One region of the Pseudoalteromonas sp. BMB genome, then DNA from elsewhere that is predicted to be linked to it. Evidence: predicted binding sites of a transcription regulator. Region 1 holds the regulator's gene; the other holds the start of a gene.

Evidence for each region. The regulator FliA, encoded in region 1, starts transcription of late flagellar genes. The targets are predictions, from matches to a motif close to CTAAAGNTNNNNNNNNNNNNGCCGATA.
Region 2: BB427_RS17785 (VC2046/SO_2500 family protein) is a predicted target of FliA. The motif match lies at 5,334-5,360, and genes of this name have one in related genera.

Annotation. Positions count from the first base shown of each region.
Region 1 covers NZ_MBQA01000013.1:133,486-146,156, forward strand. Annotated here, with positions in the region: gene flhB (flagellar biosynthesis protein FlhB) at 1-1,018, shown strand, start outside; gene flhA (flagellar biosynthesis protein FlhA) at 1,102-3,204, shown strand; gene flhF (flagellar biosynthesis protein FlhF) at 3,224-4,699, shown strand; gene BB427_RS01880 (MinD/ParA family protein) at 4,692-5,552, shown strand; gene BB427_RS01885 (RNA polymerase sigma factor FliA) at 5,555-6,289, shown strand; gene cheY (chemotaxis response regulator CheY) at 6,332-6,715, shown strand; gene BB427_RS01895 (protein phosphatase CheZ) at 6,735-7,511, shown strand; gene BB427_RS01900 (chemotaxis protein CheA) at 7,525-9,756, shown strand; gene BB427_RS01905 (protein-glutamate methylesterase/protein-glutamine glutaminase) at 9,831-10,976, shown strand; gene BB427_RS01910 (ParA family protein) at 11,104-11,874, shown strand; gene BB427_RS01915 (chemotaxis protein CheW) at 11,883-12,644, shown strand; gene BB427_RS01920 (chemotaxis protein CheW) at 12,669-12,671, shown strand, end outside.
Region 2 covers NZ_MBQA01000192.1:4,528-23,289, reverse strand. Annotated here, with positions in the region: gene BB427_RS17810 (hypothetical protein) at 317-1,078, shown strand; gene BB427_RS17805 (NCS2 family permease) at 1,146-2,435, opposite strand; gene BB427_RS17800 (tetratricopeptide repeat protein) at 2,557-3,006, shown strand; gene BB427_RS17795 (SulA-like leucine-rich domain-containing protein) at 3,501-3,896, shown strand; gene BB427_RS17790 (YchJ family protein) at 3,942-4,403, shown strand; gene BB427_RS17785 (VC2046/SO_2500 family protein) at 4,778-5,299, opposite strand; tRNA gene BB427_RS17780 (tRNA-Tyr) at 5,412-5,496, shown strand; tRNA gene BB427_RS17775 (tRNA-Tyr) at 5,517-5,601, shown strand; tRNA gene BB427_RS17770 (tRNA-Tyr) at 5,631-5,715, shown strand; tRNA gene BB427_RS17765 (tRNA-Tyr) at 5,742-5,826, shown strand; gene BB427_RS17760 (DUF2938 domain-containing protein) at 5,844-6,341, opposite strand; gene BB427_RS17755 (helix-turn-helix domain-containing protein) at 6,414-6,809, shown strand; gene BB427_RS17750 (M48 family metallopeptidase) at 6,832-7,488, opposite strand; gene BB427_RS17745 (ion channel) at 7,715-8,695, shown strand; gene BB427_RS17740 (HD domain-containing protein) at 8,713-9,354, opposite strand; gene BB427_RS17735 (class I SAM-dependent methyltransferase) at 9,482-10,672, shown strand; gene BB427_RS17730 (PilZ domain-containing protein) at 10,733-11,023, opposite strand; gene BB427_RS17725 (response regulator) at 11,033-11,416, opposite strand; gene hrpA (ATP-dependent RNA helicase HrpA) at 11,498-15,391, opposite strand; gene BB427_RS17715 (CBS domain-containing protein) at 15,545-15,973, opposite strand; gene BB427_RS17710 (isoaspartyl peptidase/L-asparaginase family protein) at 16,059-17,087, opposite strand; gene BB427_RS17705 (SapC family protein) at 17,405-18,115, opposite strand; gene BB427_RS17700 (SapC family protein) at 18,265-18,762, opposite strand, start outside.

The DNA.
Region 1 (12,671 bases):
GTTATTGTTTTCTGCAATAGCTCTACTTTTGTATGGGCCTGGAATTGGGAAGGCGCTCTACAATGTTATGGGGCGAATGTTGTCGCTCAATCGCAATGAAACCTACGATACAACCAAAATGTTTGCTGTGTGGGGAGATATTGCTGCTGAACTGCTATTTCCAATGGCCATGTTTGTTTTTATCATCGCAATTGCAGGAATAGTGGGGAATACGTTACTCGGGGGCTTTAACTTTTCTTGGCAGGCAGCCGCTCCAAAAGCAAGCAAAATGTCTCCAATGAAGGGATTGAAGCGAATGTTAGGCCCGCAAGCGGCCATAGAGTTATTGAAGTCCGTTCTTAAGTTTGTATTAGTAGCTGGCTTTGCAATCTTGCTTATCAATATGTATTTTAACGAAATATTACACTTGAGTATTGAGCAAATCCCATCGAGTATAGAGCATGCGTTAGAAATCATTGCGTGGATGTTCTTAGCACTTAGTTGCACTATGATCATTATTTCAGCGATTGATGCCCCTTATCAAAGTTATAATCACCATAAGCAGCTAAAAATGACGTTGCAAGAAGTCAAGGATGAATACAAAAACTCAGAAGGTGACCCTCAGATAAAAGCGCGGATCCGTCGAACACAAAGAGAAATGTCGCAACGACGTATGATGCAAGATGTACCAGACGCCGATGTTGTTGTGACCAACCCTACTCACTATTCGGTTGCGCTTAAATACGACACTGAACGAGCGGGAGCGCCTATAGTTATTGCAAAAGGGGTTGATGAACTTGCGATGCAAATTAGGAAAATAGCCAAAGGAAATGAAGTGCCGATTGTGGAGTCACCCGTATTGACTCGTTCACTTTATCACACCACAGAAGTAGGTGATCAAATCCCTGAACAATTGTTTACTGCGGTTGCACAGGTACTTGCTTATGTATTTCAGCTGAATCGTTTTCAAAAGGGCAAAGGGAAAAGACCCGTTGCACTTACTCGAGATTTACCAATTCCAGACGATTTGAAGCATTAAAATTGCTCTCATAAAAATAAGCTATTAATTGGAACGCATATTGCATTTGTTGCTATGTGTCAATTTTTTGCTTGTGTTAAGTTATGGAATTTAAAGCAGTTTTACAACAACTCAATCGAGATAAAAAAGAATATGCTAAAGGTGTGGGTACTCCATTGTTGGTGCTTGCAGCACTTGGCATGGTTATTCTGCCGCTACCTCCTTTTTTGCTTGATATTCTATTTTCCTTCAACATTGCATTGGCACTTGTGGTGCTATTGGTGACTGTTTATACCTTGAAGCCACTTGAATTTGGTATGTTTCCGGCGGTACTACTGATCGCGACTATCATGCGATTGGCACTAAACGTAGCGAGTACTCGCGTCGTATTACTTGAAGGTCATAATGGTGGTGATGCGGCAGGTAAGGTGATCGAAGCCTTTGGTAGTGTTGTTATTGGTGGTAACTACGCCGTCGGTTTAGTTGTATTTCTTATCCTTATTATTATTAACTTTGTTGTAATTACCAAAGGTGCAGGTCGTATTTCTGAGGTGTCTGCGCGTTTCACCCTTGATGCTATGCCGGGTAAGCAAATGGCCATTGATGCGGACTTAAATGCCGGTTTTATCTCTGCAGATGACGCCCGGGCTCGTCGTGAAGAAGTGACTCGAGAAGCTGACTTTTACGGTTCAATGGACGGTGCAAGTAAATTCGTTAAAGGTGATGCTATTGCAGGTATCGTGATCCTTGCCATTAATATAATAGGTGGCCTTTTCGTTGGGATGATCCAGCATGATTTAAGCTTTGGTCACGCGATGGAAGTATATACCATGCTGACAATTGGTGACGGTCTGGTCGCGCAAATTCCTTCTCTTTTACTCTCAATTGGCACTGCAATTGTCGTAACGCGTCAAAATGAATCGCACAACATGGGCGATCAGTTTAAAAACCAACTGGGTAATGAAAAGTCGCTGGCTATCGCGTCAGGCATTTTGATCACCATGGGACTCGTTCCTGGCATGCCACATGTTGCCTTCCTAGGGTTAGGCGTATTACTTGGCTATATAGCCTATTACACAAGTCAGCAAAAGAAAAAGGCGGAGATCGAAAAGGCGGAACAAGCTGCCAAAGGACCTGCAGCCAAAGGTGGCCATCAACAAGATCAAAAAGAGCTTGGTTGGGATGATGTACAACCTGTTGATGTGATTGGTTTAGAGGTAGGTTATCGCCTAATTCCTCTAGTTGACCAAGCCCAAGGCGGGGAGCTTCTCAGTCGTATTAAAGGGGTGCGTAAAAAGCTATCTCAGGAACTGGGCTTTTTAGTACCGCCGGTACATATTCGCGATAACCTAGAATTAGATCCAAATGCATACAATATTACTTTAATGGGGGTTGGCTCAGGAACCGGTGAGTTGAAGCATGGCGATGAGCTCGCAATTAACCCAGGGCAGGTGTTTGGGCCAATTAAAGGCATAGAGACTAAGGATCCTGCATTTGGCCTAGATGCAGTATGGATTAAGCCAGACCAAAAAGATGAGGCGCATTCGCTTGGCTATACAGTAGTAGATGCTGCAACTGTGGTGGCAACACATATCAGTCAATTATTAACGAATAATGCGTCACTATTACTTGGCCATGAAGAGGTACAAAATCTATTAGATATGCTTGCGAAAAGTCACCCTAGATTAGTAGAAGGCTTAGTACCTGATATTTTACCGCTCACTACCGTGGTAAAAGTGCTACAAAATCTGCTTAATGAGGGCGTTGCAATTCGAGATATGCGCTCGATTGTACAAACCTTAGTTGAGTACGGACCACGTAGCCAAGACCCTGATGTATTAACGGCTGCGGTAAGAATTTCATTACGTAGACTGATTGTTCAAGATGCCGTTGGAAGCGAAGAAGAAATTCCTGTCATAACATTGGCGCCTGAGTTGGAACAGATGTTGCATCAGTCACTTCAGAACGCAGGTGATGAGGGGGCAGGTATTGAACCTGGCTTGGCTGAGAGGCTTCAAGAATCATTAAGAGAAGCACATCACAACCAAGAAATGCTAGGGGAACCGTCCATCTTATTAACCTCAGGTATGTTAAGAAGTGTGTTATCTCGATTTGTTAAACATACAATTCCAGGTCTTAGAGTGATGTCATATCAAGAAGTGCCGGAAGAAAGACAAATTAAGATAGTGAGCTCGGTTGGACAATAGAGGATAAAGGGGCTGTAACATGAAAATTAAACGTTTCTTCGCAAAAGATATGCGTACGGCTTTAAATGAAGTAAAAGAAGAGCTTGGTGCAGATGCTGTCATTATGTCTAACAAAAAGTTAGCAGATGGTGTTGAAATCGTCGCAGCAATTGATAATGACCGTGCTGCAGCACCTGTTAAGCAAGCTCCCGCTGCCCGTGCGACTGCCTCAAACGAGGCTCCGACCCGCTTTGTCCGTCCTGAGCCTCGCCAAGCACAGCCAGCAAAGCAAGCGCAAGTTGCTGATAGCTTAGAAGCATTGCTTGAGCGTCAAGCGCCGCGCCCACGCTCACCAGAACTTGCTTCTATGTTCTCACAGTCGGGAATTGATACAGAGCAAATGTTAAGCAGCCAACGTAAAACACAAACTGCTGCACCGGTGCACCAAGCGAAGCCACAGCAAGCTCGTCGCCAATCTTTTGACTTTGATGATGATGCATTTGAGCAGCCACAGCATTGGGGCGAGTCGGATGAGTTAGACAACGGTTTTGGTGATGATTTACCTGAGTTAAATGCCAAGCCTGACGAAATGAGTGCAATGCGCGAAGAAATGAACGCTATTCGTCAATTACTTGAACATCAAGTATCTGGTCTAATGAAACAAGAAATGGCTCGTCGCGATCCAACCCGTGCGTGTCTTGTAGATCGTCTGGAAGGAATGGGCATAGACAAAGACGTTGCTGAGCAAATGGCATGCTTTATCCCTGATGATGTTTCTCGTAAAGAAGCCTGGAATGCATTGTTAAACATGGTGATCAACCAAATGCACACCACTAACAATGATATTCTTCGTCAAGGTGGAGTATTTGCGATGGTGGGTCCAACTGGTGTTGGTAAAACCACAACGGTTGCAAAATTAGCGGCATTAGGTGCACAAAAATACGGTGCAGATAAAGTGGCGTTAATAACGACTGATACCTACAGAATTGGCGCTTACGAGCAGTTAGCTACCTATGGTAGAATCATTGGTTGTCCGGTTAAGCAAGTTAAAGATGCAAATGAACTTGCAGAAGTGCTTTATCATTTACGCAATAAGCGTCTAGTATTAATAGATACGGCGGGAATGAGTCAAAGAGATTTGCGCTTAACTGAACAGTTAAATACACTTATGCGTAGCGCGAGAGTAGATATTCGCAGCTATTTAGTATTAAGTGCGACAGCACAAATGAATGTGTTACAAGAAACAGTAAGACACTTCAAAAAAGTAAATTTAAGTGGCTGTATTTTCACAAAACTTGATGAAAGTCTAAGTTTAGGTGAGATAATTAGCATAGCGATTCAAAATCGCTTGCCAATAGGGTATCTTACCAACGGTCAGCGAGTGCCAGAAGACATTCGCGTAGCAAATGCTCAAAAGCTAGTAAAAAAGGCTGAGCAATTGTATTTAAAAAGAATAAAAGCACAGCACTCTCGACGTGTACCTGTAGCGTCAGAGTCAGTAGGAATGTATGATTAACACAGTTTTAGATCAAGCAAGTGGCCTGCGTAGAATGAGTCAAAATAGCAACCAGGGTGTAAAAGTAATAGCCGTGACCGGTGGAAAAGGTGGGGTGGGTAAAACCAATGTCTCGCTCAATACTGCCATCGCTATGGGCCAACAAGGACAGCGAGTTCTCGTTTTAGATGCGGACTTGGGCTTGGCAAACTGTGATGTGATGTTAGGTCTAAGGGTAGAAAAAAATCTGTCGCACGTGTTGTCGGGTGAATGTGAACTAGATGAGATTCTCGTAGAAGGTCCCGCTGGAATTAAAATTGTACCGGCGACCTCAGGCTCTCAAAGTATGGTAGAGCTGACTCCCGCAGAGCATGCAGGACTTATTCGTGCATTTAGCGAGCTTAACACGCAATTTGATGTCTTAATTGTTGATACCGCAGCTGGTATCTCAGATATGGTTCTGAGCTTCTCTCGAGCTGCACAAGATGTGATGGTTGTGGTGTGTGATGAACCGACTTCCATTACAGATGCTTACGCGTTGATCAAAGTTTTGAGCAGAGAGCATGGTGTCTATCGTTTTAAAATTGTTGCCAACATGGTCCGCAGTATGCGTGAAGGGCAAGAATTATTTGCTAAACTTTCAAAAGTTACAGACCGTTTTCTTGATGTAGCACTGGAATTAGTGGCCACCGTACCGTTTGACGAAAACATGCGTAAATCTTCTCGCAGACAAAGAGCTATCGTGGATTTATTTCCGAGTTCCCCTGCGGCGATTGCGATTAAGGGACTAGCTGCTAAGGCAGTTAAATGGCCAATTCCGCATCAACCTTCTGGTCATCTAGAATTTTTCATTGAACAACTTGTAAACGGGTGATTATGGCTTCTCCGGTCAATAGAGCTGCGGGATATCAAACTTCAGACCACATTCATAAGGTGGTTGAACGGCATGCTCCACTTGTCAAAAAAGTGGCATGCCACCTGATTGCTCGACTTCCGGCAAGTGTGCAACTCGACGATCTGATCCAGTCAGGTATGATTGGATTGATTGAAGCATCTAAAAATTTCGATGCAACTAAAGGCGCTAGTTTCGAAACCTTTGCGGGGATCCGTATTCGAGGCGCAATGCTGGATGAAATCCGTCGTGGTGATTGGGCGCCTCGTTCTGTTCACAAAAATAGCAGAATGGTTGCAGAAGCTATCTCCGAGTTAGAATCTCTCCTTGGTCGAGAACCAAAAGACACTGAAATCGCTGAAAAACTTGATATATCTCTAGATGAGTACCATCATATTTTACATGATGTAAATGCAAGTAAAGTCATCGGTATTGAGGATCTTGGGGTTGATGAAGACGTGATAACCCCAGCAAACAGCGATTTTGCGCTAGACAAACCGTTTAATAACGTTAAAAATGAACGTTTTAACGAGTCTTTAGTAAATGCTATCAAAGCGTTACCCGAAAGGGATGCTCTGGTTTTATCACTTTACTATAACGACGAAATGAATTTAAAAGAGATTGGTGCCATCCTTGATGTCAGTGAATCTCGAGTAAGCCAAATTCACGGTCAGGCAATGATAAAGCTTAAAGCTAAAATCAATGACTGGATAAATTAGAGTACATAAAATAGTTGGGTTCGAACCTCACTGGAGGAAGTTTTGGATAAGAACATGAAGATTCTCGTGGTTGATGATTTCTCTACTATGAGAAGAATAATCAAAAACCTATTAAGAGATTTAGGCTTTACCAATGTTCAAGAAGCTGATGATGGTAGTACAGCACTTCCGATGCTACAAAATCAGGAGTTTGACTTTGTAGTAACTGATTGGAATATGCCGGGCATGCAAGGTATTGATTTGCTTCGTGCAATACGCGCAGATGAAAAGCTTAAGCACATTCCAGTGTTGATGGTTACCGCAGAAGCGAAAAAAGAACAAATTGTTGCAGCAGCGCAAGCTGGGGTGAACGGATATATTGTTAAACCGTTTACTGCAGGTACGCTCAAAACTAAGCTTGAAAAAGTATTTGAGCGACTAGGCTAACAGCAAGGGGATATGGCCTATGTCTGTAAATGCTGCGCCTCAAATTACACTTGAACAAGCTAAGCAACTTGTTGAGCTTCTAGAACAAGGTGAACAAGAAAAAGCTGACCAGCTGATTTTAGAAGCTGCTAACAAAGAGCAATCGGAGTTATTTGCAGAAGTCGGAAAGCTGACTCGCCAATTACACGAGTCCTTGAAGAACTTTGAGCTGGATACTCGCCTCGCAGATCTCACGACAGAGGCTATTCCTGACGCCAAGCAGCGTCTTAATTATGTTATGGAAATGACAGAAAGCGCTGCGAACAAAACGATGGACGCGGTCGAAGAAAGCTTACCTCTTGCGCAGAACCTAGCGGATGAGTTAGCGCAAATAAAGCCCACTTGGGATCGATTGATGAGCAGAGACATTCAACTCGGTGAGTTTAAATCTCTATGTCATGATCTCGACAGCTTTATGCAGACTTCAAAGACACGTACAGACGAATTACAAGGTTTAATGACTAATGTGCTGATGGCTCAGGACTATCAGGATTTGACTGGGCAGGTTATTCGGCGCGTCATTGAGCTTGTGAGAGAAGTAGAAGATAGTCTCATTCACCTCCTGACTGTTTTTGGTACTTCAGATGAAGCACCTTCAACTGCTGTGAAAGCGAATGAAAACGAAATAAAAACAACCGAGACTATCAGTGATGAATTGTCTGGACCTGAAGGTCCAATTATTGACGCTGAATCGCGAGATGACGTGGTTTCTGGTCAAGACGAAGTCGATGACTTGCTATCTAGTTTAGGCTTCTAGTTGGAGAGTGTGTATGAGCTTTGAAGTCGATGAAGATATCTTGCAGGACTTTCTTGTTGAAGCAGGCGAAATATTAGAACTGTTATCTGAACAGCTTGTTGAACTAGAAAATAATCCTGAAGATAAAGAACTTCTCAATGCGATTTTCCGTGGCTTCCATACCGTAAAAGGTGGGGCTGGCTTCCTAGGTATGACCGAACTGGTCGATGCCTGTCACGGTGCGGAGAACGTGTTTGATGTACTACGACAAGGGCAACGAAAAGTAACTTCCGAACTGATGGATGTTATTTTGCAATCTTTGGATACGATCAACGAAATGTTCGCTTGTATTCAAAACCGTGAGGAACCAGAAGCGGCCGACCCTGTGTTGCTTGAAACACTCCACAAACTTAGCCAGCCTGCATCTGAAGACGAAGTCAGTGAAGTGATTGACGAACCTACTTCTGAGTCAGAACCTGTGGTGCCAGATTTAAGTGCTGATGATATTTTATTCGACGCCGATGTTGGTTCAGGCGATGATAGCGGCTCCAGCATCGATGAGATAACAGAAGAAGAATTTGAAAATCTTTTAGATGAATTACACGGTTCGGGTAATGCGCCTGCTGTTGCTCCGGCAACTAAACCTGAAGCTGTATCAACCTCAGATGATGGTGATATCACTGATGACGAATTCGATAACCTCTTAGATGAACTTCATGGTGTTGGTAAATTCGGTGGAGCACCAAATGCAGAAGATGCTGTTGCCCCAGGAGCGAGTGAACCTAAGGCTAAATCAACCTCACCAGCAGCCCCAAGTGGGTCTACTGGCGACGAAGAAATTACCGACGATGAGTTTGAAGCTTTGTTGGACGAGCTTCATGGTAAAGGCAGTGCACCTAAAGCGGTCGATGAATCGCCAGTAGAGGTTTCAGAGACTAAACCTGCGCAACCAGAGCCTGTTAAAGCCGCGCCAGCGCCGAAACCTGCACCAAAGCCTGCGCCCAAAGTTGAAGCTAAGCCTGCGACTCCAGCACCAGCACCGCAAAAAGAGCCCGAGGCTGCAAAAGCTTCCACACCAGCCGCTGCGAAGAAACCTGCGGCACAAGCTGAGACCACGGTCCGAGTTGATACTAAACGTCTTGATGAAATCATGAATATGGTTGGCGAATTAGTATTGGTTCGTAACCGTTTGGTTAGCTTAGCGAATAACACCAACAGCGAAAGCATGGGTAAAGCTATTTCGAACCTTGATGTAGTCACTGCTGATTTGCAGGGCGCCGTGATGAAAACGCGGATGCAGCCAATCAAAAAGGTATTTGGTCGCTTTCCTCGAGTAGTGAGAGACCTTGCTCGCAGCTTGAAAAAAGAAATCAACCTAGTTTTACAGGGCGAAGAGACGGATTTAGATAAAAATTTGGTTGAAGCGCTTGCAGATCCATTGGTCCACTTAGTGAGAAACTCAGTAGATCATGGCATTGAAATGCCTGACGTACGCGAAGCGTCGGGCAAACCAAGAATGGGTACAGTCACATTGTCAGCATCTCAAGAGGGAGATCACATTCTTCTCACGATTCGAGATGATGGTGCCGGTATGGACCCTGAAAAGCTCAAAAAGATTGCTATAAATAAAGGCGTTATTGACTCCGATCAAGCAAGCCGACTGTCCGATACCGAAGCCTATAATTTGATCTTCGCACCAGGGTTCTCAACAAAAGAGCAAATTTCAGACATTTCTGGTCGTGGTGTTGGGATGGACGTTGTTAAAACGAAGATCACTCAATTGAATGGCTCGGTAAATATCCAATCAGAATTGGGTGTTGGTACCGTATTAGAGATTAAGGTACCGCTTACATTGGCTATTTTGCCTACCTTGATGGTGGTAGTCGGAGAGCAAACGTTTGCGTTACCACTTGCCGGCGTGAACGAGATCTTCCATTTAGATTTGACCAAAACGAATGTGGTTGATGGTCAGTTGACTATCATAGTGAGAGAAAAAGCAATTCCGTTATTTTATCTTGAACATTGGTTGGTAAAAGGTGCGAACAGGGGCATGAGAAAGGCTGAAGGCCATGTTGTCATTGCGCAAATTGGCACTAAACAAGTCGGTTTTGTGGTTGATTCTCTGATAGGCCAAGAGGAAGTCGTAATCAAACCACTAGATGCGTTATTACAAGGTACACCAGGTATGGCTGGTGCTACCATCACATCTGATGGTGGTATTGCGCTAATCCTTGATGTCCCCAACTTATTAAAACACTACGCCTAATTTTATTAGGCGTAGTTCGAATTCTAGAGCGGCATTTGCTGCTCTGCTGTAGAGCAAATTAAAGAGCGTTGCCAATGGCAGTTAAAGTGTTAGTCGTAGACGATTCTAGTTTTTTTCGTCGTCGAGTCAGTGAAATTTTAGAAAAAGACAGTGAAATCAAAGTTATAGATTTCGCAGTTAATGGAAAGGAGGCGGTTGAAAAGGCCGCTTCATTGCGTCCAGACGTAATTACGATGGACGTGGAAATGCCTGTGCTTGATGGGATCAGTGCGGTGAAGCAGATCATGCAGGCCACTCCGACCCCAATCTTAATGTTTTCTTCGTTAACTCGTGAAGGCGCTAGTGCTACGTTAGATGCACTGGATGCGGGCGCTGTAGATTTTTTACCGAAAAAGTTTGAAGACATCGCTCGTAATAGCGAAGAAGCAATTAAGTCGTTACAAAATAAGGTAAAGGAAATTGGCCGCCGTCGCGTTAGCCGTTTTACTCGCCCTACTATTACGACTCCGCCAAAACGCGTCGAGTCTAGAGCAACTCGCGCTGATGCAGGACGAGCAACGATCCCTCAACCGGATAGAAGTTTTCAGAGGCCTGTATCTGGTGGTACGTCTAGTGCTGCGGGTGCTAGAGCGTCGGGTAAGAAATATGGACTGGTTGCAATTGGCACATCAACAGGTGGACCCGTTGCACTGCAAACCATACTAACTCAGCTGCCTGCAAACTTTCCTCATCCAATTTTACTGATCCAGCATATGCCAGCCGCATTTACACCTGCGTTTGCAGCGAGATTGAATAGTTTATGCCAGATTAAGGTTAAGGAAGCCGAGCAAGGTGATAGATTAATGCCTGGGGTGGCCTATTTAGCCCCTGGCGGTAAGCAAATGCTGGTTGAAAATCGCGGTGGTAGTAAGACACTAAAAGTGTTCGAAGATGATAGTCCAAGGATCACCTATAAGCCCAGCGTTGATGTGACATTTGCAAGTGTTGCAAAAGCTTATGGTGGCGACACGTTAGCGATTGTCTTAACGGGAATGGGCGCAGATGGCCGAGATGGTGCTCGTATGCTAAAACAGGTAGGGGCCACTATTTGGGCACAAAATGAAGCGACTTGTGTTGTTTATGGTATGCCTCAAGCTGTCGCTGGCGCTGGACTTTCGTCGGATAGTATCGCCCTACAAGACTTTGCTGCGAGAATTAATAAAGAAGCGGGTAACCAATAGACTAAGTCATCACTTGGTTGCTTTGCTTGAAGCTTGTAAATATCAAACGTCTAAAAAGAATGAATAACACTGAGTTGGTATAGTATCTATTGAACGAAATCAATAGTGATGAGCGAAGGAATATAGAGTGAAAATTTGGACAGTAGCAAATCAAAAAGGTGGCGTGGGTAAAACCACGACGACGGTGAGCTTAGGAGGCATTCTTGCTGAGCAGGGTCACCGAGTTTTGCTTATTGATACTGATCCACATGCTTCACTGACATATTACTTTGGTATTGATTCTGAAGAGTTAGAAGTCAGTGTGTATGATATTTTTGCACGCGGCAGCAGCATGACGAGTGAAGAAATTTTACAGTCTCTTTGTCCATCAACCATAGAGAATCTTGATATTTTGCCTGCCACTATGGCCATTGCTACGCTTGATCGTAGTATGGGTAATAAAACGGGCATGGGGCTTATCTTAAAGAAATCGCTCGAAAAAATAGCGGATCAATATGACTATGCTATTTTAGACTGTCCACCAGTGCTTGGGGTACTGATGGTTAACGCATTAGCAGCGAGTGAGCGAATTTTAGTGCCTGTCCAAACTGAATTTTTGGCGTTGAAGGGACTAGATAGAATGATGCGCACGATGGAGCTGATGCAGTCTTCACAGCAGAAACAGTATCAATATACTATCATTCCAACTATGTATGATAAACGGACCAAAGCGTCGTTGGAGGCGTATAAAACGTTGCTAGCAACATACAAAGAGGCTGTTTGGCCAGGTGTGGTTCCTGTAGATACTAAATTTAGGGATGCGAGTCTTGCACAGCAAGTCCCAGTACAATTTTGTCCTAAATCACGAGGCGTGTTCGCTTATCGTGCACTTTTGGACTATTTGAAGCAGTTAAGCTAGAGAGCATAATGAGTAAGCATTTATTTGCAAATGAAAAGGTGATGAAGCAGTATCTTGGCGCCCTATTACAAGAGGAGCCAGAGATTGAGCAATGCGAATTATCACCGGTTGCAAAGCTACTTGAACAAGTAAAAGAGCCGGAATCCGAACTTGAAGATACAGACCTTCCAGCTGTCGTTGCTACAGAGCCTCAGGAGTCGGTGAGTGAAGTTATTGAAGAACAACCGAGTAAATTAGCTCAAGATCTTGAAGTCACTGAAAATACATCTATTATCAAAGAACAGACAACGATAGAATCCGTTTCTGCAAGGGAAGCCTATCAAGAAGGTGAATTTCAGGCATTGTTTTTTGAAGTTGCAGGCTTAACACTGGCGGTTCCGCTTAAATCACTTGGGGGAATACACCAACTGGGTGAGGTCAATCAACTCTTTGGTAAACCTAAATGGTTTAAAGGCGTGATGCTAAATCGTGAAGAAAAGCTTAATGTTGTTGATACTGCGCGATGGGTAATGCCTGAGAAGTTAACACCAAAATTAGAAGATGCTCTGGATTACCAGTATTTGATTACGCTTGGGGATAGTAACTGGGGACTGTTAGCAGAGAAACTAGTCAACAACTTAACACTCAAGCCTGAAGACATAAAGTGGCGCACAGCAGATGGTAAACGGCCTTGGTTGGCTGGGGTGATTAAAGAGAAAATGTGCGCGCTGATTGATGTAGAGAATTTAAACCGTTTGCTAGAACAAGGCCTCGATAGTCGAGAGCAGTAACTAGTATATTGATGGAGTGAAACCATG
Region 2 (18,762 bases), on a different contig from region 1:
GTTACGACCTTATGTAGGCTAGCACATTTGGTAAAAATGAGGTAGCCAAGAGGTACTAAATATCAGCATTTTCACTGACGCTCAGACAGTCACTTGGCCAAATAGCGAATATTTTGACACGCTTTTGCAAACTCACGAGCTAAACCTGGCGACTATCTTTCACTAAAACTAACCGCTCATTTAGGCATCGACTATACTAAAAAATAATGAATTCTTTATCTTTTTTACAGGTTATTGTCGTAAACCTGTTCAGAATAGTACGAATTCATGTAAGATTAAAAAATTACACTGGTGGTTACATGAAAGAGATTTCAGTATGTTTGTTTCTATTATAATAATGTTGATTGTTGCACTTATCGTCATAGCAGTTTGGGTAAGCGCGATCCAGCAACATAAAGAGAAACAAGAAGCGGAGAGACGCAAAGAACTTGCTAAGCAAAAACGCGTAATAGAAGAAGCGGAAGACGTCATCATGAATGGCAGCAATATTCCGATGTCTGAAGTCATGATCCGTATCATTCAGCGCCGCGTGCATGACGCTTTAGCCGCAATGGTGGAGTTGTCTCCGACTTCGAAAGAATTAAAAAGTCGCTTACACGAGTCGCAAGAGCGCTTAAATACTCAGCCTGAAAAAACAGCAGACTCAGACTCGATAGCACTTCCTGACAATGACAAGCAAATTATCGCATTAGTTCAAGGCATAAAGAAATTACGCCAACTATTACGCTCAGAGCATAGTAAAGGTAAAGTAGACACTCAACTGTTCGTTAATGAAGACCGTAGGCTGGAGCGCTTTCAGCTTAAAATCAATGTTGAAAGCCAGATAAAACGAGGGCTTTCAGCGAGAACCGCAAACATGGTCGGTTCAGCAAGACAATACTTTGAAAAAGCTTACGCTACAATTTGCGCCGTCTCATACAATGATGACTATGTAAAAGAGAAAAAAGCACAGCTGGAAGGTTATTTAGAAGAGATCAGCAGCGAACTTAGAGCGTCCAACGCATCAGCGGTGAAAAAGAAAGCAGAGCAAGAACAAGACGACTTGGACGTATTGTTTGCACCGAAGAAGAAATGGTAACACCATCATTTACGTAAAAGGCTGGTCTCCCAGCCTTTTTTATTACAAATGAAGTAAACCCACTTGCTTAACCAAAAGCAAACTTAACGATAAAGAGTACTGTCAGTACCCAAACGCTGATACTGATTTCATTTGCCTTATTACACGCCAACTTAACTGCCGTATAAGAAATAAAACCCAAAGCAATACCATGCGCGATTGAAAACGTAAGCGGTGTCATCAATAACACAACACTGACAGGAATAGCATCGCTCATCTCATCCCAATTAATCAACTTTAGGTTTTGTAGCATTAATACCGACACATACAGTATCGCGCCTGCCGTCGCATATGCGGGAACCATTTGTGCCAGTGGCGCAAAGAATATCATGAGTAAGAAGCAGATCCCCACGACCACGGCCGTCAACCCTGTGCGACCACCGACAGATACACCTGACACTGATTCGATGTATGAAGTCGTCGTTGAGGTACCGAGCACTGAGCCTGCAATCGTCGCAGTGCTGTCAGCTGACAGTGCCCTACCCAACCTTGGCATGCGACCATGCTCGTCAGATAATCCGGCCTTTTGCGTCACCGCAACCAATGTGCCACTGGTATCAAATAAATCGACAAATAAAAATGCAAACACCACGCTAAGCATGGAAAGCTCAAAAATTCCGTTCAAATCCAACTGCATATAGGTCGGCGCGATGCTTGGGGGCATATCAACAACCCCATGATAATCTACAAGCCCAAGTCCCCACGCAATACCCGTTACCATTAAAATGCTGATAAGCACGCCACTTTTGACTTCACGGTACATAAGCGCCGCAATAACAAAAAAGCTCGCAATGGCTAATAGCGGGCCGGGAGAAGTGATATCACCGAGTTGTACTAATGTAGCATCGCTTGCGATAACAATTTTCGCGTTCTTTAGCGCGATTAACGCTAAGAATGCGCCAATACCTGCCGCGATCGCACGCTTTAGCACGATAGGTATAGCTTGGATCACCCACTCGCGAACTTTGAATACGCTCAAAAATAGAAATAAACAGCCCGACATAAATACCGCGCCTAATGCACTTTGCCATGTATAGCCCATGCCAAGCACAACACCATAGGTAAAAAAGGCGTTTAAGCCCATTCCAGGCGCAAGCGCTAACGGATAGTTTGCCCATAGCCCCATAATAAAACAGCCGATTGCGGCTGCGATACAAGTTGCTACAAAAGCAGCGCCGTGATCCATACCAGCTTCTGCTAGCATTGCAGGATTTACAAAAACGATGTAAACCATAGTAACGAATGTCGTCAAGCCAGCAACCACCTCAGTCCTTACATTGGTGTGCATAGCTTGCAGTGAAAATAACCGCTCGAGCATAACTAAAATTACAAATTTGAGGAACAAGTGGTTGGATTTTAACACGAATCACTTTAAAACTCGGACAAAATAGTTAAAATTCAGCTACACTCTGCTTATCAACATTATTGCGAATAAAGATATGGATCAAAATAGCACCGACAACTCAGCAAACCATGACTTAGAACAGCAGCTGCTGAATGTGCTTGAATTTGTAACGTCGCCATTAAAAGCAGACGCAAAATTCCCAGATCTTCACGACAATACCCAAGCTTTGAAAAAAGGCCTCTATTACCTTAAAGAAAAATCTTTTCCGCTCGCGGCAAAATGGCTAAGACTGGCGGCGATGTCTGGTGATTTGAAGGCACAGTTTTTTTTAGGTTTGTTGTTTATGAAAGGTCAAGGAGTGCCACCCAGCCCTTTTCATGCAGCCGCTTGGTTAAGTTTGGCCAGCAGCCAAGGGCACAAAGGCGCCGAACAGGTACTACTAGATGTACGCCGCTTCCTTACAACTAAGCGCTTTAGAGATGCACAGTGCTATGCTGCAACACTTTACGAGCAAATTCATCAACTACAGCATATTAGCCAGTAAATTAAATTTGACTCTCCAAAAAAACGTAGGCTAGGCGTAGCTAAGCCTCTCTTAAGTAAACGTACGCCTATCCTCTGCAACGATCAAAATGATACAGTAGGAAAACTACTGTATAGCATCTGAGAAAACTTCCAATTGCTTTATACCAATTAATCTTAATACTTGCTCAATTTGAAGGAGCAAATCTGGCGCTAACTGTGTTAAAAATTTCTCATTTAGAACAACTAAATAGCAAAGTTTTCGTCTGGTTATCGACAAGATTTTCTCGCCTCAAAATAAATCACTTAATTAAGCGAATTGGTATTACTCATACTGAACTTTCGTCAATTAAGCTTTTATTTCAAAAAAACACAACCATTTGTTTTATATTGAAAATTTAAACTAAATAAAAATTAAGCTTGAATATTGATTAAAAAGCTAGCAATTTCCCTTGCATTCACACACTGTATAAACTACTGTATACAAATACTGTATAGATAACCAGTGAGACAATTATGTTACACAGCAATACACTTCTACAGCCAAACAATTCGACTTATTACACACTTAACGAAATCAATAATGTTTTCGTTGAAGATGAGATCGTCGCTAGCTTAGAGTTACTTAAAGTTTTACATAAATGTCAGCATAAACAAGGCTGGACGCTACTCGTTGCGCCCGATAATGTACCAAACAAGTCACTACTAGAAAGTGCTTCAGTTGATGCAAGCAAGTTGCTCGTCATTAGGCAAAAGCACATATACGACCTTGAGTATGTACTTAAAAGTGCTATCAGCAATGGTAATTTCGCTGCAGTGGTGATTTGGACTGATATTACATCAGTGCAAACTATCAACAAAATGGAACTGCCGGTATCTGACGTTGCGATCCACTGTTTTCAAAGCGCTTAACCAGCTACAATAACGAGATATAAATTTGTTAAAACAGAAGTTTTTATGTCTTGTTATTGCAATTCATCCCTTCCCTATTCGCAATGTTGTGAGCCGTACCTTAAGGGACAAAAATTCGCAGAGCGTCCACAAATACTCATGCGCTCTCGCTATACTGCATACTGCTTAAAAGATGCAAAGTATATTCATGACACCTACGCCCAGGCTAAACAAGCACAAAATAGTGTCGACGATATTGCTGCATTTGCTAATTACGCACGCTTTATAAAATTGGAAGTGCTAGAAGAAGTAGTAGAAGCTACTCAGGGGGTTGTTGAGTTTAAGGCGCACTATATCGCAGAAAACACACACTATATACTCCATGAGCGGTCAAATTTTATTATCGAAGCAGGCAGATGGTATTACTTAGATGGTGAATTGTACGATACGCCTACAACCAAAGTAGGTAGAAATGACCTCTGTCCGTGCGGCAGTGATAAAAAGTATAAAAAGTGCCACGGTAGCTAAAATAGTCTGAATTAGAGATTAGATACAAAGCAATAAAAAAGCTTGAAGCAAGCTAAGGATGATTAAAGGCCGTTTAGCTTATACCAGTTGTATTAAGTAAATGATCTATCTTGAAGCGGGGAAATAGCTTTAGTAGCAAGGCAAAAATTTTGCTATTTAGTTGTTCTAAATGAGAAATTTTTAACGAAGCTAATATGCTATTTCACCCTTCAAATTGATTAGAGAATTAATTCAATTGGTATTAGACATGAGGCGCGATAAGCATGGCGTTTTATGTCAGTCTAGTAACGAAGCAAACAGCTGTAAAATGACAAGTTTAATACCAGTTGTCTTAAACTTGCTCAATTTTGAAGGAGTAAAAGCAGCTAATGTTGTTACGCCGTCGCGCGTAACATACTCTGCATATCACCCGTTGCAATTTGATCATAAAAACCAGCCGCATCCATTGCCTTATCAGCAACTAAGGCCAGTTTACCTTGCGCGCTCGCCAACCGTCTTTTAACCGCTGGTTCTAAATTTTCTACAACTTCGAGTGGAATATGCTTTTTATCATTTCGTGCGGCAAAAGGTTCTGGATTTAAATTTTCTTGCAATCGCAAGGTTGCCATCGCCCCCATAGATACCAGCTGCGCGTTATACTGACCAATAAGCATATTGTACTCTTTTGGCGCAAGCGGCTTTTGTGGACCTATTTCAAATTGCTTTTTTAGTGTTTCTTCTGAGTTATCTTTTGCGGCAGCTTCAGATTTTGGTAGGTGAAATTGGCTAAAATCTAATGCATCGGTTGATAGCATAGATAACAGCATGGCGAAATCGGCAGAGCGCGTCTCATGAACACTAATGTTCAATGCGGATCCTAATTGCGACTCACTGATTAAAACGCCATCAATTTGCATGTATTCCAACCGATTATTTTGCTAATTATGAATTTATCGGCCTTTTTCCGAAAAACTTTAGTAGTTTTCTTTACTTCGAAAAAAACTTTGTTATTATCACCGCCGTTGTTTAGGAGGGGTTCCCGAGCGGCCAAAGGGATCAGACTGTAAATCTGACGGCTCAGCCTTCGCTGGTTCGAATCCAGCTCCCTCCACCATAAACAACAGTTACAATTTCGGAGGGGTTCCCGAGCGGCCAAAGGGATCAGACTGTAAATCTGACGGCTCAGCCTTCGCTGGTTCGAATCCAGCTCCCTCCACCACTTTCAAATTGTAACGCTTTAAAATGTATGGAGGGGTTCCCGAGCGGCCAAAGGGATCAGACTGTAAATCTGACGGCTCAGCCTTCGCTGGTTCGAATCCAGCTCCCTCCACCACTTTTAAAGTAAACGCTCCAAATGATGGAGGGGTTCCCGAGCGGCCAAAGGGATCAGACTGTAAATCTGACGGCTCAGCCTTCGCTGGTTCGAATCCAGCTCCCTCCACCACCTTCTATTTTGTTATCTCACAACAAGCTTACATATATAAACGAGCTTAAAAACAATCCAAAACCAAAAATCAAATGTGCTGCCATACTTTTTACCCTTGCCTTATTCGGCTCTGGTAATTTAGATGCTGCGACCCCTGCACCAAAACAGGGTTGCATAATAAAAAATGGAAAAACACACGTTATTAAACCAAAAACTAACGCAATGAAAAGGCTAGGCTCAGTCAACCAAGGCTTGCCCACGCTCAGTAGTAACACCAAGGCGAATACAATCCCAATGAGATAATGCATGCACCAGCCAATGACACCTTCACCAGATATTGATTTACTGTGCCCGATACCTTGATGCGTGAGTTGACCTTTACACAAGTGTCCAATCCACCTACCAACCAATGCATAATCTAAGCCCTTTATGGCAAATAAGCGACTGAGCATAAATGCCCACAAATCCATAACAAGTGTTGCACCTACGCCAATCGCGACTGCTGGCATTAACATCGAATATAGGCTTTCCACTATTTTTACTCCTCTTTTTTACTGAGAGCCGCTATCCTACTAGTTCAAGTTAACTTTAAGTCAAGGGAAAGAATGGATATCAGTGAAGTTGCAAAGAAGTCAGGTTTACCCGCATCCACGCTTAGATATTATGAAGAAAAAGGACTGATCCGATCGGTTGGTCGACAAGGGCTCAAACGTGTTTTCCCCCCTTCGATACTTGAACGTCTAGCGCTTATTACACTAGGCAGAAACGCAGGCTTTTCGTTAGATGAAATAGCGGACATGTTTACCCCTGAGGGTAAAGCGGATATTGATAGGGTGAAGTTACAATCCAAAGCGGATGAATTAAATGAAACCATTAAGCATTTAACTGCAATGCGAGATGGCCTCTATCACGCTGCCAAATGCCCAGCGCCAAGCCATTTTGAATGTCCGACATTTCAAAAGCTGTTAAAACGCGCGGCAAAAGCGAGGCCCGAGAAATAATAGGCATAAACAGGACACTATGCTAATGCTCAATCATCAAGTCACGACCGTGGTCACGTAAATAACGCCGAGCCATTTTATGGTCGTGGCCATAGTGCTTTGTTACCAAGCGCCAAAATGCGCAATTGTGTGCCATGACATGAAAATGGCAAAGTTCGTGCACTACCACATAATCGATTACCCACTTAGGCGCACCAATCAAAAGCGTATTAAACGCAAGTACGCCTTTAGATGAAAAACTGCCCCAGCGGCTTTTATAAACGCGTATTTTTAGTGTATCAAAGCGAGCTTGAATATCAGGTTGATAGCGCGCAATAACCATATCTACATAGTCATTTAGCGTTTCGCTTAACAGCGCAACTAATTCACGCCATTCATTTTTGACAGCCTTAAGTAAAACCCTTTTGTTATCAAAATCAATTACAGAGGTCGTGCTTTCGCCTCTTTGAATGGTAAAGATCTCGCCGAATACTTGCACAATTCCTGTTTCCAGTGGCCGAGGGCTCTCAGGTATGACTTTTAGAGCAAGCTTTGATTTTATCCAATCGGATTTGCTTTCCACCCAATTATGTAACCAGCGCTCGCAAATTTGCTCTGGCGCATACACAAATACTTGGCCAGCTTTTATTTTTATCGCAACGCTCTTACGCTTTCGGCTTTTCTTCAATTGATATTGCAAGGTAACAAATTCTTAGTCACTAAAGCATGCATTATAATATGAGCAACTTATCAGAGTCACTGCAAACGCCATGTAAGATGATGAATTTGACCAATGATGGCAATAAACTCATCAATAGTGTGGTTTCTAACACTCTATAAATTAGAAAGATTTTTTCGTTAAATCACCGTATTTATTATTTTTGCTGCTACGCTTAATGAAAAAGGCATTTTGATTTAGGCAAGCTATGGCTGATAAACCCATTTGCCAATATGTGTCACCTGAGGGAAAAAAATGCAGTGAAATCGATATGGGCTCAGGTTACTGCTTTTGGCATGACAATAAATTCGATAAAGGTGGCTTAGAGCTAAGCCAAAAGCTTGAACGCTACGCCAAGCGCGGCGGTTTGCTGCAAGGCTTAGAGTTGAAGCGGGCCAATTTAGAAGGGCTCAATCTTGTTAACTTTGAAAATCATCATGGCTATGATCTATCTTATAGCAACTTTTATCGTGCCAATTTGAAAGGGGCGCACCTGTTTAATAATACCATTAAGCATGCGTCGCTAATGAAGGCCGACTTGAGAGAAGCAAGTCTGCACTGCTGTAATTTAGAAAGCACCAATTTGCTCGGCATAAAGCTTGAAAACACCCGTATCGATAATATGGAACTCGGCGAGCAATTACTGCAAGAGCAGCAAGCTTTTGAAGCTCGTAGAAACCGAGCCAAAGAAGACGCGGAAGACTTGTTTCTACAGTCCGAAGAGATCTATCGTTTACTACGTAAAGGCGCGGAAAACCAAGGACTATTTGAAATGGTTGGGCGCTTTACATACAAAGAGCTGCGCATGCGGCATGCCCAGTATCCACGATTTTCAAAACGTCACCTTATTTCCAGCTTTGTCGACTTATTATGTGGGTATGGAGAAAAGCCGGAAAATGTCATTCGCTTCAGTTTAGGTATGATAATTACCTGTGCATTTTGCTATTTTCTATTTGGCGTTTCGTTTCAAGACCAGATAATGCAACTGGACTTAGACAACAGTGTATCTGAAAACGTCATGGCGCTGCTGAACAGCTTTTATTTTAGTGTTGTTACCTTCACAACCTTGGGTTACGGGGATATTACGCCTGTGGGGATCTCCCGGCTGATCGCAGCGGTAGAGGCTTTTACCGGTAGCTTTTCATTAGCGCTATTTGTGGTGGTTTTTGTAAAGCAAATGACGAGGTGATACTCATCTCGTCATTTTTAATCCGCTATTTCTGATTTCAGTTGTTCTAAAAAATCCAGCATATATTGGGTGCGGGCTTGTGCCTGCTCACGGGCTGCGGTGGTATGCATGTTATCTTTAATATGCAGCAGCTTAATGAAGAAGTGATCTAAGGTATATTTAGTATCGTCAGCTTTTCTGTGCTCACAAAAAGGGTCTTCTACATTGTAAAGATTACGCGCTATCGCCCCACCTACTTTCATACAGCGGCTAACACCTATCGCCCCTAACGCATCCATTCTGTCTGCATCTTGGACAATTTTGGCTTCTAATGTCGTGGGTGTGACACCGGCGCTAAAGCTGTGTGCAACAATGGCGTGGTGAATAGCCTCTAGTTTATCCGTGTCGTACTTCAACTCTGTTAGGAAGGCAACCGCCTTATCTGCAGCTAATTTAGACGCCAGCGGCCTATCTGGATGATTTTTTGCTACGGCAACACAATCATGTAACCAAGCGGCAGGGATCACCACAGCAGGATCCGCCCCCTCAGCTTCGCAAAGTGACTTTGCGACTTTAACTACACGCTTGATATGAGACAAATCATGGGCAGTATCTGCACATGGAGTCGACAGCATAAACTCTTCACATGCTTTTTCTAATTCATGCATTTTTAACGTCATTAAGCTCAACTTTTATTAATATCTGACAAATAAACCCACACAAATTCAGCGGGAAAGGCATTACTGATTGTATGTTGCCACACCCTTCACTAAAATGGCAGCTATCAGGAAAGATTAGAGAAAATATATGACTTGCGCGCTATATCTGCAACCTGGCAGAGAAAAATCCCTTAACAGAAAACACCCTTGGGTTTTCTCAAAGGCCATTAAAAAAGTAAAAGGTAAACCCGCCCTTGGCGATACCGTCAAGATTTACAGCAATGAGGGTAAATACCTCGCGACAGCCGCTTACAGTCCAGACTCTCAGATCCGAGCCAGAATTTGGACATTTGATGAATCACAACATATCGACCAAGCGTTTTTTGAGCAAAAACTCGCACGGGCACTAGCAGCCAGAGAATATGTTATCGCTGAAGGTGGTTTAACTGGCTTTAGATTGTGTGCCGCAGAGTCAGATGGGCTACCAGGTGTAACAATTGATAAGTTTGATAACTACTTGGTTTGTCAGTTGCTAAGCGCTGGTGCCGAGCGCCACAAAGGCGAAATAGTAATGGCATTGCAATCACTATTTCCTGATTGTCATGTTTACGAGCGCTCAGATGTTGATGTGCGCAAAAAAGAAGGCCTTGATAAAATTACCGGACCGCTTGCAGGCGATGCACCAACCGCACCAGTCCTTATAAGCGAAAATGGTTTAAAGATTGAAGTCGATATCATCGGCGGCCATAAAACTGGCTTTTATCTAGATCAACGCGACAGCCGAGCCGCGTTAGAACGCTTTGTAAAAGACAAAGAAGTGCTTAACTGCTTCTGTTACACCGGTACATTTGGCCTTTATGCGCTGCGCGGTGGCTGTAGTAAAGTAATCAACGTTGACGTATCGCAGCCAGCACTCGACACAGCTAAACGCAATGTAGAACATAATGAACTAGACTTATCGAAAGCTGAGTTTGTTAAGCAAGACGTGTTCAAACTACTAAGACAATATCGTGATGAGGGTCGTCAATTCGATACTATCGTGATGGATCCACCAAAGTTTGCAGAAAGTAAGGCGCAGCTTAACGGTGCTTGTCGTGGCTATAAAGATATCAATATGATTGCCATGCAGATATTAAAACCAGGAGGCACATTACTCACCTTCTCATGTTCTGGCCTTATGGAACAAAACCTGTTCCAGAAAGTCGTTGCAGACGCTGCGCTCGATGCCGGTAAAGAATTGTTGATTATGGAAAGGCTAAATCAAGCAGCCGACCACCCTATTGCGGGTAATTATCCAGAAGGCTTTTACCTAAAAGGCCTAATTTGTAAGGTCTATTGATTTAGCAATTTATAGTGGTATCGGAGGAAACTTCAATACCACCTTTAGGGCTTAGGTAATCTAATTAAACTTGGTGATTTCAAGCCCTACAATCCACTGCTCGTCCTGTTCTTGACTACAGCGGATCACGGTCGCGTGAGCACTAAGTGGCTGGATCATATCGCCACTGGAATCAATGAAAATGTCAACGGTTGAATTTGCTTCAATTGGGTCGCTCACTGTCACCGACAACCCTGTGGCGCTTAAATCGTGACAAACTCCTTGGTGCACTTTACCCGACTCAAGCTCGGTTAATTTTGCAACTGCATCCACCGACATACGCATAAAACGGCGTTTATCTTCATTGATCATATAATGCTCCTACACCATTGATTTTATTTTTTCTAATAGCGATTGCATTGAAAATGGCTTTACCACATAGGCATCGCAGCCGGCATCGAATCCCGCTTTTTGTTCTTTTTCGGACTCTAAACCAGATACCATTAATACAGGAATGTCCTTCGTCTCTGGTGTATTTTTCAACATTCGACAGGTGTCGTAACCGTCAAGGCCCGGCATACACACATCAAGCAAAATAGCATCTGGAGGATCAGCAATCGCATTAGACAAGCAACTCGTGCCCGAGTTTGCATAGCTCAGCTCAAACGCCCCTGACAGCGCCACTTCGAGCATTTCATAGTTAAAATACTCGTCGTCGACCACTAGCAGATGCGGTGCATTTTTCCTTTTCTCTCGTGTGGACATATTCAATGCCGCTTCCTTCTCACAATCCAAAACTTTACTTCCTCATATAATAAAGTAACTGTCGTACTCTAAAATGCAAGTTTATATTTCGCACTCTTTTATCGAATTCAGAACGCGTTTAGCCGAAATTGGGTAAGCCGTTCCTAATGTTTGAGCAAACAAAGACACGCGAAGTTCCTGTTGCATCCAAAAAATATTTATAAGCGACTCTGGTACAGGTAATCCAGAAGGAATTTTTGCCAACTTGTCTTGATAGGCCGCAGCAACTTTTTCCAATTCTAGTACACACAGCCTATCTCTGTTTGGATCTACCGCAAGTTTTTCAAGCCTTTTTTCAATCGCTTTCATGTAACGCAAAATATCAGAGATTTTGTCAGCACCATGAGCGGTGACAAAGCCTTTAAAGATAAGACCGGATAACTGAGATTTTATGTCACCGTGCGCGGTGATCATCGTGAGATCCACTCTGCCTTTCATACGCTTGTTAATACTGTGGGCAATACTAAGCACAGCCTCAACTTGCTTCGCAATTTCAACTACAGTGTCACCTAGCTCAGCTCGAATGTGTTCTTTGGCTTTTTCAAACGCGACGTCATCTCTGATCTCACCAAATGCACGCAGCAACTTATCAACCCCAGCTTGCGTACAGTCATCAACTAAATCATACACTTTACCAAAGGGGTTAAAGTACAATCCTAACTTAGCCTTATTTGGTAAGTGTTGCTGCAGGTATTTAACAGGCGAAGGAACATTGAGTAGCACAAGACGGCGCAATCCTGCTTGATGCGCCGCTTGGGCTTTTACTTCGTTATCAAACAGTTCTATAGCCGCACTTTGCTTTTTATCGACTAATGCAGGGAAAGCCTTAATCTCATAATTGCCTTGCTTTTTAGTATATTGCTCTGGCAGCTCGCCAAAATCCCACTGCTGAATATCCGTCTGCTCAATCCCTTGCTCTGCCACTTGCGAAAGCGTCTCGGTCACTTGCCCTTGCAACCTTGCCTTAAGTGCCAATAAATCAAAGCTATGGGCTATCACCTTGCCTTTGTCATCAACTACCTGAAATTGCATTTTTAAGTGCGGCTCAAGTGAACTAACGTCCCAATCTGACTCGGCGACTTTGACACCTGTCATTCTGAGTAAACGGTTGGACACCGCTTCTATAAATGAGCCTTGCATTACCTCAACGGCGGCAAGCACAGCATCGGCATAATTTGGTGCTGGCACAAAATTACGTCTTAAGGTCTTCGGCAGTGACTTAATAAGCCCACAAACCAGCTCATGTCTGAGCGCAGGGATATGCCAATCAAAACCTTCATCTTGAACTTGGTTTAATAATGCCAGAGGAATATTGACCACCACGCCGTCTAGTGCTTGGCCTGGGTCAAAGTGATAACTGAGAGGCAAGATCAAATGCCCTTGCTGCCACGTATCTGGATAATGAATATCCGTGATATGCTCGGCGTCATGCTTCATTAACAGATCGCGCGTCATATGCAAAAAGCGTTTGTCTTTTTGCTTTTGTGAACGCCACCATTTACTAAACGCAGCACGATTATTTACGTCTTGTGGAATTCGATCGTTATAAAACGCAACCACATCTTCTTCGTCGACTAGGATATCGCGACGCCTCGCTTTATCTTCAAGCGCCTGCACTTCTTCAACCAATTTTTGGTTTGCGCTTAAAAAACCTTCGCTCTGGCCAAGTTGACCGTTTGCTAACGCTTCACGAATAAATATCTCTCGGCTAACCACAGGATCAATATCGCTATACACCGTGCGTTTGCGGCCAACGATGATCAAGCCGTATAAGGTTTGTTGTTCAAATGCGATAACCGCTCCAGCCTTTTTCTCCCAATGCGGCTCGCTATAGCTACTATTAACTAAATGCTTGGCGAGCGGTGCAATCCAATTTACATCGATCTTGGCGTTAACCCGAGCATAAAGTTTACTGGTTTCCACAAGCTCCGCAGACATCAGCCACTTAGGGCTTTTCTTAAACAGTGTTGAACCGGGGAAAATATGAAATTGGCTGTTACGTGCGCCTTTAAAAACTTGCTTTTGCTTTTCGTCCTTCACACCAATATGGCTAAGCATACCGCTTAGCAATGATTGATGGACAGCCTCATCACTTGCAGGACTGCTATTTATTTTAAAGCCGAGCTCCTCACATACCGTGGTCAGCTGATATACAATATCTTGCCACTCACGTACGCGCATATAGGCCAAAAAGTCTTTTTGGCATTGCTTTCTAAACTGGTTGCGCGTTAGTGCTTGCTGCTGCGCTTCGATATAATTCCATAGGTTTAGATATGCAACAAAGTCAGAGTGTTCGCACTCAAAGCGATTGTGTTTTTCGTCAGCTGCTGCACGTTTGTCTTGAGGACGCTCTCTTGGGTCTTGAATAGACAGTGCCGCAGTGATCACTATCGCTTCCCAAAGCGCGTTGTTTTGTGCCCCTGACATCACCATCTTGGCAAGCCTTGGGTCTATGGGTAAGCGACTTAGTTTACGACCTGATTCTGTGAGCTTGGCTTTTTCTCTGCGCTGTGCAGGAACTATCGCCTCCAACTCTTCAAGTAACGACATACCATCTTTGATATTACGGCTATCAGGCGCTTGTACAAATGGGAATTGACTTATATCACCAAGTCCAAGTGCCAGCATTTGCAAAATAACCGAAGCTAAATTGGTTCTTAGAATTTCAGGATCGGTAAACTCAGGACGCCCTAAAAAGTCGTCTTCAGAATATAAACGAATACAAATACCGGATGCCACACGCCCACATCGACCTTTACGCTGGTTTGCACTGGCTTGTGATACCGCTTCAATCGGTAAGCGTTGCACTTTGGTTCGATAACTATAGCGGCTTATTCTCGCAGTACCCGGGTCGATAACATAGCGAATACCTGGTACGGTCAATGACGTTTCTGCAACGTTTGTAGACAATACGATGCGCCGTTGGCTATGGGGCGCAAAAATGCGGTTTTGTTCGGCATTAGACAGGCGCGCATACAAAGGTAAAATCTCAACGCCTTTTAAATTGCGTTTTGCCAGCGCGTCAGCGGTGTCACGAATTTCACGCTCACCGTTCATAAATACCAAAATATCCCCAGGTCCTTCGGCACAAAGCTCATCAACCGCATCAAAAATGCCCTGCAATTGGTCATTTTCTGCTTCGCCATTTTGTGAGTCTACATCTTCAACTGGACGGTATCTCACTTCTACTGGATAAGTTCGCCCTGACACCTCAATAATAGGTGCGTCACTAAAATGTTTGGAAAAACGCTCAGGATCAATGGTTGCTGAGGTGATAATCACTTTAAGATCTGGACGCTTCGGCAACAGCTGCTTTAAATAACCCAGAATAAAATCAATATTCAGGCTACGCTCGTGCGCTTCATCAATGATGATTGTGTCGTACTGGTTGAGGAATCTGTCTTGTTGAATCTCTGAGAGCAAAATACCGTCGGTCATCAGTTTTACGTATGTATTGTCAGAGACTTGATCTGAGAAGCGAATTTTAAATCCAACTTCTTGCCCCATCTCGCAGCCAATTTCCTCTGCGATACGGGTAGATACGCTTCTTGCCGCTAGTCTTCTTGGTTGTGTATGACCAATATAGCCATCCACGCCTCGACCTAACTCTAAACAAATTTTAGGCAGCTGCGTGGTCTTCCCCGAGCCCGTTTCACCGGCAACAATAACCACTTGGTTATTCGCAATGGCTGCTTTGATGTCGTCTTTTTTCTGGCTGACGGGTAGTTGCTCAGGATACTCTACTGCTGGAATATTGGCACTTCTTGTTACCTTTAATTCTTGGCTTTTTGCAATCGCAGCCGCTACTTTTGCGACTACCTGCTTTTGCTTTTCTTGATCGGTAATTTTTTTCGCACCATGAAGGCGCTTTTTGAGGATGAAGTGATCCTTTTTAAGACATGAATTTAGCTCTTTGAACAGCGAGTCAACCTGCACTACACGACACCTTGTGATTACATAAAACGTCGTGTAGTTTATCAAATCAGATTAGACGAACCCAACTAAATTTGGTTAAGAATTGAGATTTTTGCTGTTATTCTCAAGGCAACTCCTCATGGGTTACCTTAACAGCTCGTAAATTTCATCGCTTTATACGTAGCGGTGCCCAGAGACATAAGCATCATGTAAATGCTTATCCAACGCTAATAACACGTTTGCACGACTGATAACCCCAAGTAAGCGCCCTTCATCGTCAACTACCGGGTACACTTTGGGCTTATTGCAAATCATCAAATCTGCCATTTGCACTATGCTGTCTTCGCGTTTTACACACAGAGGCTCTTTTGTCATCACATCGGACACCACGCTATGAGACTCATTTTGATAGGTCGCCTCTAACATTTTTTTAAGACAATCCTGCTCAGATAAAAACCCAATAACCCGCCTTGCTTCGTCTATAACCGGCCCGCCCGACTGGCCGCTTTGTAGCAGCTTTTCTACAGCTGATTCTACGCGCATGTCCTGTTTGAATGTTACGGGGCGATGATTTAAGTAGTCTGCGACTTTTATTGATTGCATTGCTCATCTCCATTAAAAACGCCAGCTATCATGATAATAGTAGCTGGCGTTTGAAGAACTTGCTTAGTCTCAACGAAATATTGTTTTACTCACTATAAATACCAACATAGGTCTGTGTTGTTGACGACTTGCTCGCACGATACATTCCAGCGGTATTAAATGGCATGCTAATATTTCCTTTAGGGTCAACTATGATCACCCCTCCCGTGCCACCAATTGGATATAGCGTATCAAAAATCACTTCTTGCCCCGCTTTTTCAATCGACTTGTTTTGATAAGCGACACGAGCACAAATATCAGCTGCTACATTATATCGAATAAAATACTCGCCATGTCCCGTTGCTGAAACAGCACAAGAGCGGTTATCCGCAAATGTGCCCGCACCAATCACCGGTGAGTCACCTATCCGTCCGAAGCGTTTAGCCGTCATGCCACCAGTTGACGTTCCAGCCGCTAAATTCCCCAGTTTATCAAGTGCGACAGCCCCCACAGTTCCCATCTTATATTGGCTCTCTAATTGTTGGTGTGCCGCCTGATAGTCTTTGGTCGCCGCTTCTTTCATCTGCAATCGCTTTTTCGCCTTTAAGAGCGATTGATAGCGAGCATCGGTGTCAAAATAGCTGTTTTCCACTAACGTAAAACCGCGTTTCTTAGCAAAGTCTTCCGCACCTTCACCACTTAGCATGACATGTACTGAGTGCTGCATCACTTCTTTTGCCAGGTTGATTGGGTTTTTAATGTGCTTCACCCCCGCCACAGCGCCGGCTTGGCGATTACGACCATCCATGATTGATGCATCTAGCTCATGCCCTTCATCATAAGTGTACACGGCTCCCTTACCAGCATTAAAAAAAGGCGAGTCTTCAAGAATGTTAATGGCTGCCGTTACCGCATCAAGGCTTTCTCCACCTTGTTCTAGTACCTTATACCCCGCTTCAACGGCTTCTTTTAATTTAGCTTTGTATTGTTTTTCTTTTTCTGGTGTGAAGTTACTGCGCTCAATCGTACCAGCTCCTCCATGAATGGCGATCGCAAACGGTGGCGCTTTCTCGTCAGCGACAGCAGCTGTCGCCGACAAGGCTAATAAGACTGCTAGCAAAGAGATTTTTTTCATTTTTATACCTTGGTTCGTTGTTAAACTTCAGCATGAGGTGAATTTTAGAACGATGCAAGCTTTCGCGTTAAAATACTCCTTTCAACTCAACAAGAAGAACGCCGAGCAGCGTATAACTGCCGTTGGGAAACACGCTCGGTCTGGATCCCTCGTGGCGGTTCATACTGCCCTATTCCAAACGCTAAGTAATACCAATTTGTCTTAATACTTGCTCAATTTGAAGGAGCAAATTGGTGTAGCAGTTATAAAATAGCATCCACAAAAAAAGCGCTTCCTCTGGAAGCGCTTCTATCGAATCGTTCTATATCTATAAGCGATTAGCTCGCTTCGCGCTGTGCCTTCATACGTGCAAGGCGCGCTACTTGATGTGTAGAAGTTAAGAATGCGAAGATCGGTGCTAAATAGCCACGTTTACGTAGCTCTAGGAAATCTTCGTCACCTAATTCATTTAACTTACGCTCATCCACAAGGTAGATACCGTTGATGTCTTTCTTCTCACCACGAATTTCTACCGTTAGCGTTTGTTGAACTAGAAGCTCTTTGTCAGCAAGATACTGAGTAAACGCTTCAGTTACGCGAGCAAACTCAACATAGCTAACTAACGCTTCTTTACGACGACCTAGATATTCAGTTTCTTTACCGTCTTCGAAAAGCGCATTACCTTCTTCTTCACCAACTAGCGGGCTTGCTTCGTCAATCACAATACCAAACTGATCTTGCTCTGGGTGTTTAACCAAGCCAAACGGGTAACGTGCTGCGGCCATTGGCACAAAGCTGCCTGTCCACTTGTCACCGTCTACAAATAAGTTTTCACCTGGCTGAAGACCAAACATAGCAACCGCTTGAAATTGACCTGATTCAGTGTTTTTAACAAACGCCATTGGGAATTCTGTCGCTACGCGCGCGAACTCATGCGCCACTACAGGCATTAAGTGCTGAGTTTTAAGGAAATCAACGTTCACGCCATTTTTTACTTTGATGTTAGCGTGCTTTTCGTTGTGTAAAGGCTGCACTTGTTGTTCCGCCATAATACTGCTCCATTATTTTACGTATTTGTTACTTTATTTATTGCCCTAAGGCTAGCGGTTTTCGGGGCAAATTGGAAGTTAAATTTATCTTACTCGTTACCCTACATATATTTCACGACTAGACGAGAACGCACTCTTCTCACTTAATGTCAATGATTAGCCGTGGCTGATAAATCAATAACTCTTTGAAGCTGACCCAGCGATAGTAAATGTGCGTGTACTGCTTCTAGCATGCCTGATTTCTGCAAAGACAATAGAGATTCATCATCGAGAGAATTTAGAAGCTCCCTATCGACTGAATATAGTCCCCCAATCTCTTTCTTCTCACCATTCCCCAAATCAAACTTAAAACTAAACTCCGTCAACAAACCAAGTTCGGACAAACGATTAACAAATTGAAACGACAGCTCATCTTGACGATACAACTCCTCTAATTGCGAATGTCTTAACTTAAGGAAGTCCGAAAGTTCACCCGAATCTTGAAACAACGGCTCTCCAATCCCTGAACTATTTAATGCCGAAGCGTGAATTGCCAAATATGTCTTTTCATCTGAGGTTTTTGCTAGGACGAATGGATACTTCACTAAATGTTGAGGAATATATGGCGATTCAAACCTATTACCACGATAAAACGCATTTTTTCCGGT